4 regions of the Vibrio sp. YIC-376 genome follow, and region 4 is predicted to be linked to each of the others. Evidence: predicted binding sites of a transcription regulator. Region 4 holds the regulator's gene; each other region holds the start of a gene.
What was found. Region 4 encodes PurR, which represses purine synthesis genes. Its sites were predicted from a motif close to TNANGNAAACGTTTNCNTNA; they were not measured.
Positions count from the first base shown of each region.

Region 1: a site for PurR is predicted at 1,545-1,564, ahead of WJM94_RS00595 (inosine/guanosine kinase). Genes of this name have one in related genera too.
Region 2: a site for PurR is predicted at 1,404-1,423, ahead of WJM94_RS15140 (NupC/NupG family nucleoside CNT transporter). Genes of this name have one in related genera too.
Region 3: a site for PurR is predicted at 1,858-1,877, ahead of purE (5-(carboxyamino)imidazole ribonucleotide mutase). Genes of this name have one in related genera too.

Region 1 is NZ_JBBWFK010000001.1:125,960-129,259, reverse strand. Features, by position in the region: gene WJM94_RS00600 (H-NS family histone-like protein) at 1-39, shown strand, start outside; gene WJM94_RS00595 (inosine/guanosine kinase) at 165-1,469, opposite strand; gene WJM94_RS00590 (hypothetical protein) at 1,586-1,855, opposite strand; gene mnmA (tRNA 2-thiouridine(34) synthase MnmA) at 2,046-3,188, shown strand; gene hflD (high frequency lysogenization protein HflD) at 3,199-3,300, shown strand, end outside.
Region 2 is NZ_JBBWFK010000007.1:225,661-228,960, forward strand. Features, by position in the region: gene WJM94_RS15140 (NupC/NupG family nucleoside CNT transporter) at 1-1,239, opposite strand, end outside; gene WJM94_RS15145 (TatD family hydrolase) at 1,444-2,217, opposite strand; gene WJM94_RS15150 (DUF5363 family protein) at 2,204-2,386, opposite strand; gene prfC (peptide chain release factor 3) at 2,523-3,300, opposite strand, start outside.
Region 3 is NZ_JBBWFK010000015.1:75,421-78,720, forward strand. Features, by position in the region: gene WJM94_RS20955 (topoisomerase DNA-binding C4 zinc finger domain-containing protein) at 1-96, shown strand, start outside; gene WJM94_RS20960 (5-(carboxyamino)imidazole ribonucleotide synthase) at 164-1,297, opposite strand; gene purE (5-(carboxyamino)imidazole ribonucleotide mutase) at 1,302-1,787, opposite strand; gene WJM94_RS20970 (L-threonylcarbamoyladenylate synthase) at 1,987-2,544, shown strand; gene hemF (oxygen-dependent coproporphyrinogen oxidase) at 2,589-3,300, shown strand, end outside.
Region 4 is NZ_JBBWFK010000011.1:30,309-33,608, forward strand. Features, by position in the region: gene torD (molecular chaperone TorD) at 154-801, shown strand; gene purR (HTH-type transcriptional repressor PurR) at 1,236-2,240, shown strand; cyclic di-GMP riboswitch class I at 2,509-2,598, shown strand; gene WJM94_RS18685 (TfoX/Sxy family DNA transformation protein) at 2,715-3,300, shown strand, end outside.

The DNA of each region.
Region 1 (3,300 bases), on a different contig from region 4:
CTTGATGCAGGTAAATCACTGGATGATTTCCTAATCTAATTTGCGTTCTATAGTAAAAATAAGAGGCTCCCTAGGGAGCCTTTTTGTTTGTATTAAATAAAAAATGGCGCATTTCCTAATGCGCCATTTTTACATTTGTAAAAGAACTGTAAATTTATACTAAATTAGCGTTCCCAATATGCCTCTTCCAGACTATCTTCTCGTTCAGGTAGTCCACGCGACAAACGCGGAGAGTGTTGTACTAGTACTTCGTAACTAGCTCTATTTGCATATTTACAAACTTGCGAGAAAGAAGAGTAAGTTAAATATTCATTACTGTGCTTACTTGAATTAGGCACATTTTCTTTATGGTATTTATTTGCAGCCATATCATGAAGAACAGCAGACAAGGCAGCATCACCCGCACCATTCGTATTCTTAATTTTTTCCGGACCACCCATATATGGTGAAATATGAGAATACACTCTAATAGGTGTTTCACATGCATTTTTTGGTGCTGGTCGGCTAAATTCGTAACGGTTAAATTCTGCAATTGATCCAGGAAGCAATGGCAAAGTCGTTTCACGTTTCGCGCTATCTTCTGTATACCCGGCCATAAATAAGCCCACAGGGCCAGCAGTACAAAGCACTAAATCAGCCCATTCTAGTGTCTTGTCAGACGCAGCTAAAGGATCAGACTCTCCTGTCAGTGCTTCTGCCTCATCTTCATTCATGGCAACAACAGAAACGTGTTCACGAATAAATTCTTGCCAATATTTTGGATCGTCCTTAATTACGAATTTAGTACCTAATGTCAGAACAACTGGCACGTCATACTTTTTCGCGTACTCAATCGCCTTCATCGTTGCAGCAGGCATTGGGTCACCGTCTTTGCATCGTACTAAGTAAGACGTCAGTAATAACGCTGAAGCATTCTTGAAGATTTTTTCTGGAATACTATCTGGATGAAGTTGGTTCATTTGACCTTCGCTGATCGCGAAAGTACGTTCACCTTCTTCGGTTATAAGCGCAAAACAGCGACCAATAGCACCATTAACGCCTTGGAGGTAGTTTAGGTCCATGCGGCTTGATGTGTTACACAAGTAGCGGTAACCGTAACTGCCAATCTTAATTTCCTGGCTCATCACACCAAGCAGTGTTGAACGATCGTCAGCAAGAACGGAGTAGTTATGAAGCGTATTGCCTATCGTACCACCCGCGTACTCATTGGTAATTAGGTTCTCTTCTTTAAGATGCTGGTATAAAGCTTCCGCCGTAACATCATCAATTACCAATGAGTGGCCTTTACTCAAACCGTATTTTTCAATCACATCCGATGTAACTTTTGCTTCAATATCCACTAAAGTTTGGTCAATACCAATGATGTGAGTACGCGTCATCTTCTTGCTTTCTTGTGCTTGACTCACTAATGGGTCACGAGCATGAACAGGAAAATAATGCTTGGATTTGCGTTGTCCAGGAAATTTCATATTGTTAGTCTGAGTAAGGGATGAAAAAGAGAACGGATTCTATACCGCTAATAATCACGCAGCAATAAAGGCAATTATAGCAAACGTTTGCTCTTCTCTTTTTTATTTACTGGGGATCATTCACCTTCCATAAAGCTTAGATCTGGCAACTGATTAAGGTGCTCGCTATAACGCTTAAGATTAAATTCACCCTCATTTTTCATGACGTCGAACACTTCAATCGACATTGCGCAAGCCATCATCGCAACCGCTTCATCACGTGGCGTACCAGTCATCATTAAACGCATGAGTGTTTCTTTAACTTTTAACGGATTCCCGTCTTCCAGTTGATTTTCAACAATCTCAATTAACTCAGCTTCTTGCATGAATTGGTTTTCGTCAGTCATCTTAATATTACCTCTTGGATTTTTGGCAACTATGCCATATATATCCCGTCTATACTTGTGAAATTACGAATTAGTGTTGTTGGTGCAGAAAAATGTAGCAAAAACGAATTGTGATTTCCGTCTCGGATCTGTCACCGGTCAGTGGTTTCTGTTAGAATCTGCGTCCCGTTTATTTAAGTGGTGTTTAGTAATGTCTGATAACAGCCAAAAGAAAGTCATCGTCGGTATGTCCGGCGGCGTTGATTCATCTGTTTCTGCGTATCTTCTGAAACAACAAGGCTACCAAGTAGAAGGCCTGTTCATGAAGAACTGGGAAGAAGATGACAACGAAGAATATTGCACAGCAGCAGAAGATTTAGCCGATGCTCAGGCAGTATGTGACAAGCTTGGCATCCACCTACACACCATAAACTTTGCTGCAGAGTACTGGGACAACGTGTTTGAGTACTTCCTTGCTGAGTACAAGGCAGGTCGTACGCCTAACCCAGACATTCTTTGTAACAAAGAAATTAAGTTTAAAGCGTTTCTTGAATTCGCTGACGAAGTGCTAGATGCAGATTACATCGCGATGGGTCACTACGTGCGTCGTTCTTTTCCTGAAAGCTCTTTACCTGGTGAAAAACAGGAGAAACCGCAGATGCTTCGTGGTCTGGACAGCAACAAAGACCAAAGTTATTTCTTATATACACTTAGCCACGAACAAGTTGCCCGTAGCCTATTCCCGGTAGGTGATTTGGAGAAACCTGAAGTACGCCGTATCGCGGAAGAGCAAGGCTTAATCACAGCGAAGAAGAAAGACTCTACTGGCATCTGCTTTATCGGAGAGCGCAAATTTACTGACTTCCTGGGACGTTACCTGCCAGCTCAGCCTGGCAACATCGAAACACCAGAAGGTGAAGTTATTGGCCAACACCAAGGTCTGATGTATCACACGCTTGGTCAGCGTAAAGGTCTGCATATTGGTGGCCGTAAAGGTGGCGGCGGTAATGAAGATCCATGGTTCGTCGGCGAAAAGGATCTTGAGCGTAACGTATTGATTGCCGTACAAGGTAAAGATCACCCGATGCTGAAATCCGAAGGATTACTTGCATCACAACTTCACTGGGTAGAGCGTGAGCCAATTCGCGATGTTATGAAGTGCACGGTAAAAACTCGTTACCGTCAACAAGATATTCCTTGTACAATCATCCCAATCGATGATGAGAACATTAAAGTTATCTTTGACGAGCCGCAAATTGCAGTGACTCCTGGTCAATCAGCAGTGTTCTATAAAGATGACGTTTGTCTAGGTGGCGGTATCATCGAACAACGCATTAAATATTCTCAAGCTTAGGAGTTGTTACGTGGCGAATACACTTTATGACCGTACTATCGCGTTTGCAGGCATTTGCCAAGCTGTTGCTTTGGTTCAACAAGTTGCGAGAAACGGACATTGTGATCAAGAT
Region 2 (3,300 bases), on a different contig from region 4:
CATTAGGTTAGACAACGTACCAGCAAGTACTGCTTTAACACCCATGCGAGCGATATCTGGACGACGGCTTGGCGCTAGACCACCCAGACCACCTAGTAGGATCGCGATAGAAGAAAGGTTCGCAAAACCACATAGTGCAAATGAGATGATAGCCGTTGTCTTCTGAGACATCACTTCGCCAGTTGCCGCGATTACTTGAGCGTTTTCACCGATGTAAGGCGTGAAGTTCAAGTAAGCAACGAATTCGTTCACTACAATTTTCTGACCGATGAATGAACCAGCTGTTACTGCTTCAGCCCATGGAACACCGATTAGGAATGCTAGTGGAGAGAACGCGTAACCTAGAATTAGCTCTAGAGTCAGTTGAGGCATACCGAACCAACCGCCGATGCCACCTAGCATACCGTTGATAAGAGCAATCAGACCTACGAATGCGATTAGCATTGCACCTACGTTTAGTGCTAGTTGTAGACCAGAAGCCGCACCGCCCGCTGCTGCGTCGATTACGTTAACAGGTTTGTCTTCACCGCCTTCCAATGCTTCTTCGATACTTTCGTGAGGCTGATCAGTCTCTGGGTGAAGAATCTTAGCGAAAAGTAGACCACCAGGTGCTGCCATGAATGATGCCGCAACTAGGTATTCTAGCGGTACACCCATTGACGCGTAACCTGCTAGTACACCACCAGCAACAGAAGCCAGACCACCACACATTACCGCAAATAGCTCAGATTGAGTCATTTTAGGAACAAATGGACGAACGACTAGAGGTGCTTCAGTTTGACCTACGAAAATGTTAGCTGCTGCTGACATTGATTCCGCACGAGAAGTGCCAAGTGCTTTCTGTAGTGCGCCACCAAGGATCTTGATAACCCATTGCATAACGCCAATGTAGTACAGAACTGAAATCAGAGCAGAGAAGAAGATCAGTGTAGGAAGAACACGGAATGCGAAGATGAAACCACCACCACCGAATACTTCAAACATCTTGTTAGAAACAAGACCACCGAACAGGAATGATGAACCGTCGTTACCATAGTTGATAACGCTAGATACACCACTAGAGAAACCGTTTAGTAGATCACGGCCCCAAGGTACGTAAAGAACAAATGCACCTAATGCGAATTGGATAGCGAATGCACCACCCACAGTTCTAAAGTTGATAGCTTTGCGGTTAGATGAGAATGCAAATGCAATAGCAAGAAGCACTACCATACCGACTAGGCTCATAAACAGGCTCATAGTTTATGACTTCCTTATAAGTTATTTATTGGCGTGTAACAAAATGGAGCTATAAAGCGGGGGCAATTATACTCATGCACAATGAATTAAAGTAATGCCGTCCTCACACTTTCCTATAAGATTCATATTTGATTCACCAATCTTTGTGATTCACCTCACACTAAAAAGGAAAACGTTTTCTATTTTTAACACTAACTTTGAATTCTATTCACAGATACAGAAGGCAAAATTGCTATTTTTCCACAGTTGAGACGCAATCGATTGCTTTTCGCCGCAGCGCAGTTCTACAAGCTCATTGAACACATGTATGAGTTTTGCTGGGTGATTTGGCTCCCCCTGATATCCAAGTATAGGCATATCTGGCGCGTCCGTTTCAATAACTAGGTTTTCAAGTGGTAATTTTTGAATTGCATCGCGGGTTTTGTTGGCTCGCGGATAGGTTATCGTTCCACCCACACCTATAAAAAAACCTAATCTGACCCACTCCATCGCTTGCTGATAACTGCCCGAAAAAGCATGCAAAACACCGCCTCTTGGCAACTTCGCTGCTTTGACCATTTGAATGAGTCGATTGTGCGCTTTTCTGCTATGCAGAATCACCGGCAGGTCAAAACGTCTGGCCAACTCAAACTGTATCTCAAGTGCTTTTTCTTGAAGGGGAAGAGGAATATTGATCGCAAAATCTAAACCGCACTCGCCTATTGCGACACACTGTGGGTGACCCAAAGATAAATATTGCTCGAGTTGCGACAGATATTGCTCAAAGTTTTCTTCAAGAAAATAAGGATGAAAACCTAACGCGTAATATAAGTGGGAGTTTTGCTTTGCTAAGGTTTGAATGCGGGACCAGTTTGATGGGCCAACAGAAGGGATTAAGATTCTGCTTACACCCTGCTCTTTTGCGAGTTGTTGATTGCGCTCAAAATCATTCTGAAACACGTCAAAATCAAAGTGGCAATGCGTATCAAAGAGTTTCATCTTGAGACTTTTTATCACTTTCTGCAGATTGACGCGCAGAGCCTTGCTCCTCACTTTGATGTGCAGGATCCTTTCGATAAGGCACACAGCTGCGTTTTTGATCTGGCGTTAGTCCCATCTCTTTACACCAGTCGTCGTAGCGCTGGAGCCCTCGTTTAAACCAATTCATTTTTCTTCCTCTTATCAATACCTATCAATATCTGTATCTGACCATTCTTACCGATGTAAAAACGCCCTTGACTAAGTCTATAGCCAAGGGCGTTTTAAAATCCAGTCGCTATACAGCGGCGTTCAATTAATGTCGATTAGTGCTCACGAGTAGCGCGGAACTCAACATCAGGGAAACGCTCTTTCGCAAGGTTCAGGTTAACCATAGTCGGTGCAATATAGGTTAGGTTATCGCCACCATCAAGTGCTAGGTTTGACTGGTTCTTACGTTGGAACTCATCGAATTTCTTCGCGTCAGCACACTCAACCCAACGAGCAGTTGCAACGTTTACGCCTTCGTAAATTGCTTCTACGTTGTACTCAGACTTCAGACGAGCCACAACTACGTCAAACTGAAGCACCCCCACCGCACCAACGATCAAGTCGTTGTTTTGCACTGGACGGAATACCTGTACCGCACCTTCTTCAGAAAGCTGAACCAAACCTTTCAGTAGCTGTTTCTGCTTCAATGGATCTTTCAAACGAATACGACGGAACAGTTCCGGAGCAAAGTTCGGAATACCAGAGAATTTTAGAGATTCGCCTTGTGTGAATGTATCACCAATCTGGATTGTACCGTGGTTATGCAGACCAATGATGTCACCTGCATAAGCGTGTTCTGCACGAGAACGGTCCCCCGCCATAAAGGTTACCGCATCAGAAATACTGACTTGCTTACCAATACGAACGTGGTTCATCTTCATACCTTGGCTATAACAGCCAGATACGATACGCATAAATGCAATACGGTCACGGTGTTTTGGATCCATGTTTGCCTGGATCTTAAAGACAAAGCCAGAGAACTTATCTTCTGTTGCTTCAACCTCACGCTCAACCGCTTGACGAGTTTTTGGTGCAGGTGCCCACTCAGTCAAA
Region 3 (3,300 bases), on a different contig from region 4:
GAGTGTGGTTTTACTTTGCTGGTGGAGAAGAAATCTGCCAGTGGTGTGAAACTGCAATGCGCGAACCGCAAGTGTCAGCACACCCAGCAAGGGTAAATTAGAAAGGGTCGCATGATGCGACCCTTTTTCAATTTGTAATTTTTCGATTGGTAATTACGGAATCTTAAGCCTGTGCTTTTTGTGCAAATTCGTGCACAGCAGGGAAGGCGACCTCATCCAACACATCGGCTAACGCGCACAGTCTGCGATGCAGTTCTCCAGGGTAGTCACCACATACGTTGATGTGGCCCATTTTGCGACCTGCACGTTTCTCTTTACCATACCAGTGAATATGGCAACCATCCATTGCGAATAGCGCTTCTGGTAAGGTGTCTTCACCGAGAATATTAACCATTGAGGTTTCGCGAATCAGTTTAGTACTGCCTAGTGGCAAACCGCACACCGCACGCAGATGGTTTTCAAACTGACAAGTTTCCGCACCTTGTTGCGTCCAATGACCCGAGTTATGCACTCGTGGGGCAATTTCATTCACCAACAAAGTACCATCGACATCAAAGAACTCTAACGCCAATACGCCGACGTAATTTAGGCTGTCTGCTACCGCTGTGAACATCTGCTTGGCTTGCACTTGCAGTTCTGGCGCATCAATGGCAGTTGAAAGGCTCAGAACACCATTAGTGTGGACGTTTTCTGCCAGTGGATAAACTTCAACACTGCCATCTTTACCACGTGCACCAACTAAGGACACCTCACGGCTAAATGGTACAAACTCCTCAGCCACAATGGCTTGAGTTGGTGTTGCTGCGATGCACTCAGCCATTTCTGTCCAGATAGCATCTGCCTGAGAAGCTTCTTTTAAGCGCCATTGACCTTTACCATCGTAACCGCCTAGTGCACTTTTCAGTACCATTGGCATGCCAACATATTCAATGGCACGATCAAAATCTTCACGTGTTTCAATCACGTAGTATTTTGCGTTACGCACGCCGGCATTATCTAATAATGCTTTCTCAAGGCGGCGGTCGCCACCTGCCTTGATGGCTTCTGTACTAGGCAGGAACTTTCCGCTAACGTCACAGATGTCGAGTACATCGTGAGGGATATGCTCGAATTCCGCTGTGATCACATCCACTTGTTCAATGGCATTTTCCAGGCCATGACCAAGTACATGTTGAGTGAGAGGGTGGACGATATTACCGCTGCCTACATCGTAAGCCGAGATTTGGATATTCAGTGGTGCACCAGCCAGAGACATCATACGAGCCAGCTGACCTGCTCCAAGAACCAGTACATGCATCCGATTAATCCTCAGCTGGGTTTGGGTTAGCCAGGACGGTTTCCGTCTGTTCTTTACGGAACGCTTCCACTTTTGCCATGATGCTTTCATCATGTGTACCCAGAATTTGTGCCGCCAGAATGCCAGCGTTTGCTGCGCCTGCTTCACCAATCGCTAATGTACCGACCGCGATACCTTTTGGCATTTGTACGATAGACAGTAGAGAATCCATACCTTTTAGTGCGCGAGACTGAACCGGAACACCAAGAACTGGCAAACTTGTGAATGCTGCTGTCATACCTGGTAGGTGAGCGGCACCGCCTGCACCTGCGATGATCACTTTGATTCCGCGCTCTTTCGCGCTGCTTGCGTAATCAGCCAATAGTTGAGGAGTACGGTGAGCTGACACCACTTTTGTTTCGTAAGACACGCCAAATTGATCCAGCATGTCCGCTGCTAGTTTCATGGTTGGCCAATCTGATTTAGAACCCATGATGATACCGACTTTCATCTCAAACTCCTTCAAGCTGCAAAATTAGGTGAGCTGATAAATTTGTGCGCATTATACGGGGATTTTTATCTCAAGCAAACGTTTGCGCGCCTTTGTAAATGCTATTGATACATTTTATAAAAAAATTGCTTTAGTCTCTGAGAATGAATATTTGTACACTTAGAGAAAATAATACAGTCAGACTATCAGGAAGTAATCGGTGGATAACTTTGAACAGGTGCTCAACGCACTACAACAAGGCGAAGTGATTGCCTATCCAACAGAAGGTGTTTTTGGTGTCGGGTGCGATCCAGATAACCCGCAGGCAATCCAAAAATTGCTGGAACTGAAGCAGCGTCCGGTAGAAAAGGGGCTTATTCTTATTGCCGCCAGCTATGAACAGCTATTGCCTTACATTGACGAGTCTCAGTTGACTCAAGAGCAGTTAGATAAAGTTCATGCAACCTGGCCTGGCCCATACACCTGGATCATGCCAGCGAGCGATAAAGTGTCTAATTGGGTTTCTGGACAGTTTGATTCGATTGCAGTTCGTGTGACTGATCATCCTTTGGTGCAAAAGATGTGTAATGCTTTCGGAAAGCCGTTAACCTCTACCAGCGCGAATCTTTCTGGTTTGCCACCGTGTATGACGACGGAAGAAGTGGAGCAGCAGTTAGGTGACAAGCTGGTGGCTATTCTTCGTGGTGAAACCAGCGGTCGTGACAAGCCAAGTGAGATTCGTGACGCTAAAACCTCACAAATATTAAGACAGGGCTAACCCTGCCAGCTAGCTATCAATAAGGTACCAATAGGTAATAACGTATGTCAGCAATCGATAAGCATGCCGTAAAGCAGTTCCTGATGTCGCTTCAGGATTCCATTTGCCAGCAGTTAGAACAAGAAGATGGAAAGGCCGTCTTTGTCGAAGATGCATGGCATCGTGAACCGGGAGAGCGTCTTGGTGGTGGTGGCCGTTCACGAGTTCTCCGTGATGGTCACGTATTCGAGCAGGGTGGAGTGAACTTTTCTCACGTTGAAGGGAAAGAAATGCCAGCGTCAGCAACGGCTCATCGTCCTGAATTAGCGGGTCGCCGCTTTGAGGCGATGGGTGTCTCTTTGGTTATTCACCCTAAAAACCCTTATGTGCCGACTTCTCATGCTAATGTTCGCTTCTTTATCGCAGAAAAAGAGGGAGAAGAGCCGATTTGGTGGTTTGGTGGTGGTTTCGACCTGACTCCTTTCTATCCTTTCGAAGAAGATTGTCAGTATTGGCACGATATTGCGAAAGCAATTTGTGCCCCATTCGGTGATGAAGTCTATGCAGAGCACAAAGCGTGGTGTGATAAGTATTTCTTCCTCCCACACCGAAACGAAACACGTGGTGTTGGTGGTTTGTTCTTTGATGATTTGAACCATTGGGAGTTCGATAAGTGTTTCGATTACATCAAAGCGGTGGGAGAAGGTTTCTGTCAGGCTTATCTACCTATCGTCGCGCGTCGTAAAAACATCGAATACGGTGAGCGTGAACGCGAGT
Region 4 (3,300 bases):
ACAAGCTTGCTGAACACTGTTAATAAACAGACACATTTGGCCATAAAACATAATAGTTGTAGTTATTGCTGTTCATTTTAATTGATTACACTTAAAGGACATCCGTTATTGATTTTATGATGCTATACATAAAGCATCATTCAGGAGCCTAAAATGCAAGAAGTGAAAGCTTTTAATGAAAAACGCGCCGAAATTTACTGGTGGTTTTCTAGCTTGTTCGCCAAAGAACTGACAGACAAAGAACTGGAAGCTTACCACAGTGTTGAAATTCGTAGCTTTTTAGCTGGCTTAGGTGAAAATGAATCGCTAAAACCTTCCGTTGATGCCCTGGTAGATGCACTGAACCGCTTGCAAGATCGTGAAGACGCTCAGCTCGAACTCGCTGCTGACTTTTGTGAACTGTTCTTAAAAACAGAAAAGTATGGCGCTCTGCCTTACGCTTCTATGTACATTGGTGAAACCGGTTTGCTTAATGATAAGCCAGCGGAGGAAATGGAGAAGTTGATGGCTGAGTTCGGTGTACAAGTGGACGACAAACTCAACGAACCTGCCGATCACTTAGCAGTAGAACTCGATTTTTTAGGAAACATGATCATCCGTTCCAACGAGTTTGAACAGGAAAAGCATATGGAAGAAGCTTTCTCAAAACAAAATGACTTCATTGTGCATCAACTCTTATCGTGGCTGCCACAATTCGCAGCGAAATGTAAGCAGCTGGATGATTTCGGCTTCTACGCGAACGTCGCGCAACTATTAATTGCATTTTGTAAACTGGACAGTACTTACCTTCTTGGTGAATAATTGCCGCCAATTATTGGGAGCCTGTTTTTAGGCTCCCCATTTTTATTCGTTTGCCCCTAATCTAGTTCCAATCGCTTGCTTTTTTTTGCAATCAAAATGTGACTTCAAAGACACAAAACTGCTGCTGAAATTATTGCCAGCCAGTCTACATAGGGCTAAAATGTGAACGCAAACGATTAAATATGATTTTTATGTAAACCGCTGAAATAAAGCGGTTTTTGTGTTTTCTTAATAGGTTGACGATCTCTTCTTCGTGCAGTCGAAAAAGGTAGGACAACTCAACCGTATTGCTACAAACCTTCTACCGATTTCGGAGCTATCACTGCTAATCATACTCAGCATCAACGTTTTAGTTGCGCTAAGTTTACAAAAAGCATTCAGCAAAAGGTTTTATACTCCACGGTATATTAGTAGCTCGATACAGGACACCATTTATGGCCACTATAAAAGACGTTGCTCGATTAGCCGGCGTTTCTACTACTACAGTCTCGCACGTTATCAACAAAACACGTTTTGTTGCAGAAGCAACTCAAGAAAAAGTAATGAAAGCTGTTGATGAGCTTAATTACGCGCCGAGTGCAGTTGCTCGTAGTTTGAAATGTAACTCAACTCGTACCATCGGTATGTTGGTAACTCAATCTACTAACCTATTCTTCTCAGAAGTCATCGATGGTGTTGAAAGCTACTGTTATCGTCAAGGTTACACTCTTATTTTATGTAATACCGGCGGTATCTACGAAAAGCAAAGAGATTACATTCGCATGCTGGCTGAAAAGCGTGTTGATGGCATCCTGGTTATGTGTTCAGACCTAACGGAAGAGCTAAAAGAGATGCTTGACCGTCACGCTGACATTCCAAAAGTAGTCATGGATTGGGGTCCAGAAAGCTCTCAAGCAGACAAAATCATGGATAACTCAGAAGAAGGTGGCTATATCGCAACCAAGTATCTGATTGACAACGGTCATACTGATATTGCCTGCTTAAGTGGTCACTTTGAAAAGCTAGCGTGCCAAGAACGTATTATGGGCTTCCGCCGTGCAATGGCAGAAGCGAACATACCTGTAAACGAAGATTGGATTCTTGAAGGTAACTTTGAGTGCGATACGGCTGTTCTCGTTGCAGACAAAATTACAGCAATGGAACAACGTCCAACAGCAGTATTCTGTTTCAATGACACAATGGCATTGGGCTTAATGAGCCGATTACAACAAAATGGCATTAAGATCCCCGACGATGTTTCCGTGATTGGTTACGACAATATCGAGTTGGCCGAATACTTTTCTCCACCACTCACGACGATTCACCAACCGAAACGTCGTGTCGGTAAAAATGCATTCGAAATTCTACTGGAACGAATTAAAGACAAAGAACACGAAAAACGCATTTTTGAAATGCAGCCAGAACTGGTCGTTCGAAATACAGTGAAGAAACTCAATTAATTGACATTAAGCGCTCTCCGGAGCGCTTATTTTTCGTCTCAACATAAGCCTTATACTCAATATCATCAGCGATCAAAAAGTTAAATATTAGGTAAGTTGCTGTTTTATTTGTGCGTAATACTTTTCTTACAACCATACCTTTCATTAAAAAACCCTTGCCTCACAAATGCATCACGACGCATAATTTTAATGAATTTTCCTGAACCAATATCACACTTTATTAGCTAAAATGTGATGTTAATTCAAGAGACGAAGTATTCTCGACATGTCACGCACAGGGCAAACCATCCGAAAGGGTGGGACGCAAAGCTTCCGGCCTGAACCATTTGATTAAATGGAAGGTAGCGGGGTTACCGATGGCAAATATGCATATGATGAGTTTACCCTATAATGACATTGTTTCTGCATGTATTTGCTATTCTCTCGGACCTGACTTTTGGTGGCGTAATGTTAATTACACCGAGATAACACATCATGGATAAACCGATACTCAAAGATTCTATGAAGCTATTTGAGGCACTTGGTACAATCAAGTCGCGCTCAATGTTTGGTGGCTTTGGACTTTTCGCTGATGAGACGATGTTTGCACTAGTTGTGAATGATCAACTTCATATACGAGCAGACCAACAAACTTCATCTAATTTCGAGACGCAAGGACTCAAACCCTACGTTTATAAAAAGCGAGGGTTTCCGGTCGTTACTAAATACTACGCGATTTCCAACGATTTATGGGAATCAAACGAGCGTTTGATAGAAGTAGCAAAGCAGTCGTTAGCACAAGCCAAATTAGAAAAAAAGCAACAAGCCAGTAGTAAACCTAACAGATTGAAAGATTTGCCTAACCTAAGGCTGGCTACTGAACGAATGCTAAAAAAAGCTGGTATTGAATCAGTAGAACAGCTAGAAGAGGAAGGAGCACTAAGCGCTTATAAAGCGATACGTGATTCCCACTCAGCTAAGGTAAGTATTGAGCTTCTTTGGGCCTTAGAGGGCGCAATTAACGGCACTCACTGGAGCGTCGTACCTCAATCTCGAAGAGAAGAACTGAAAAACGCGCTTT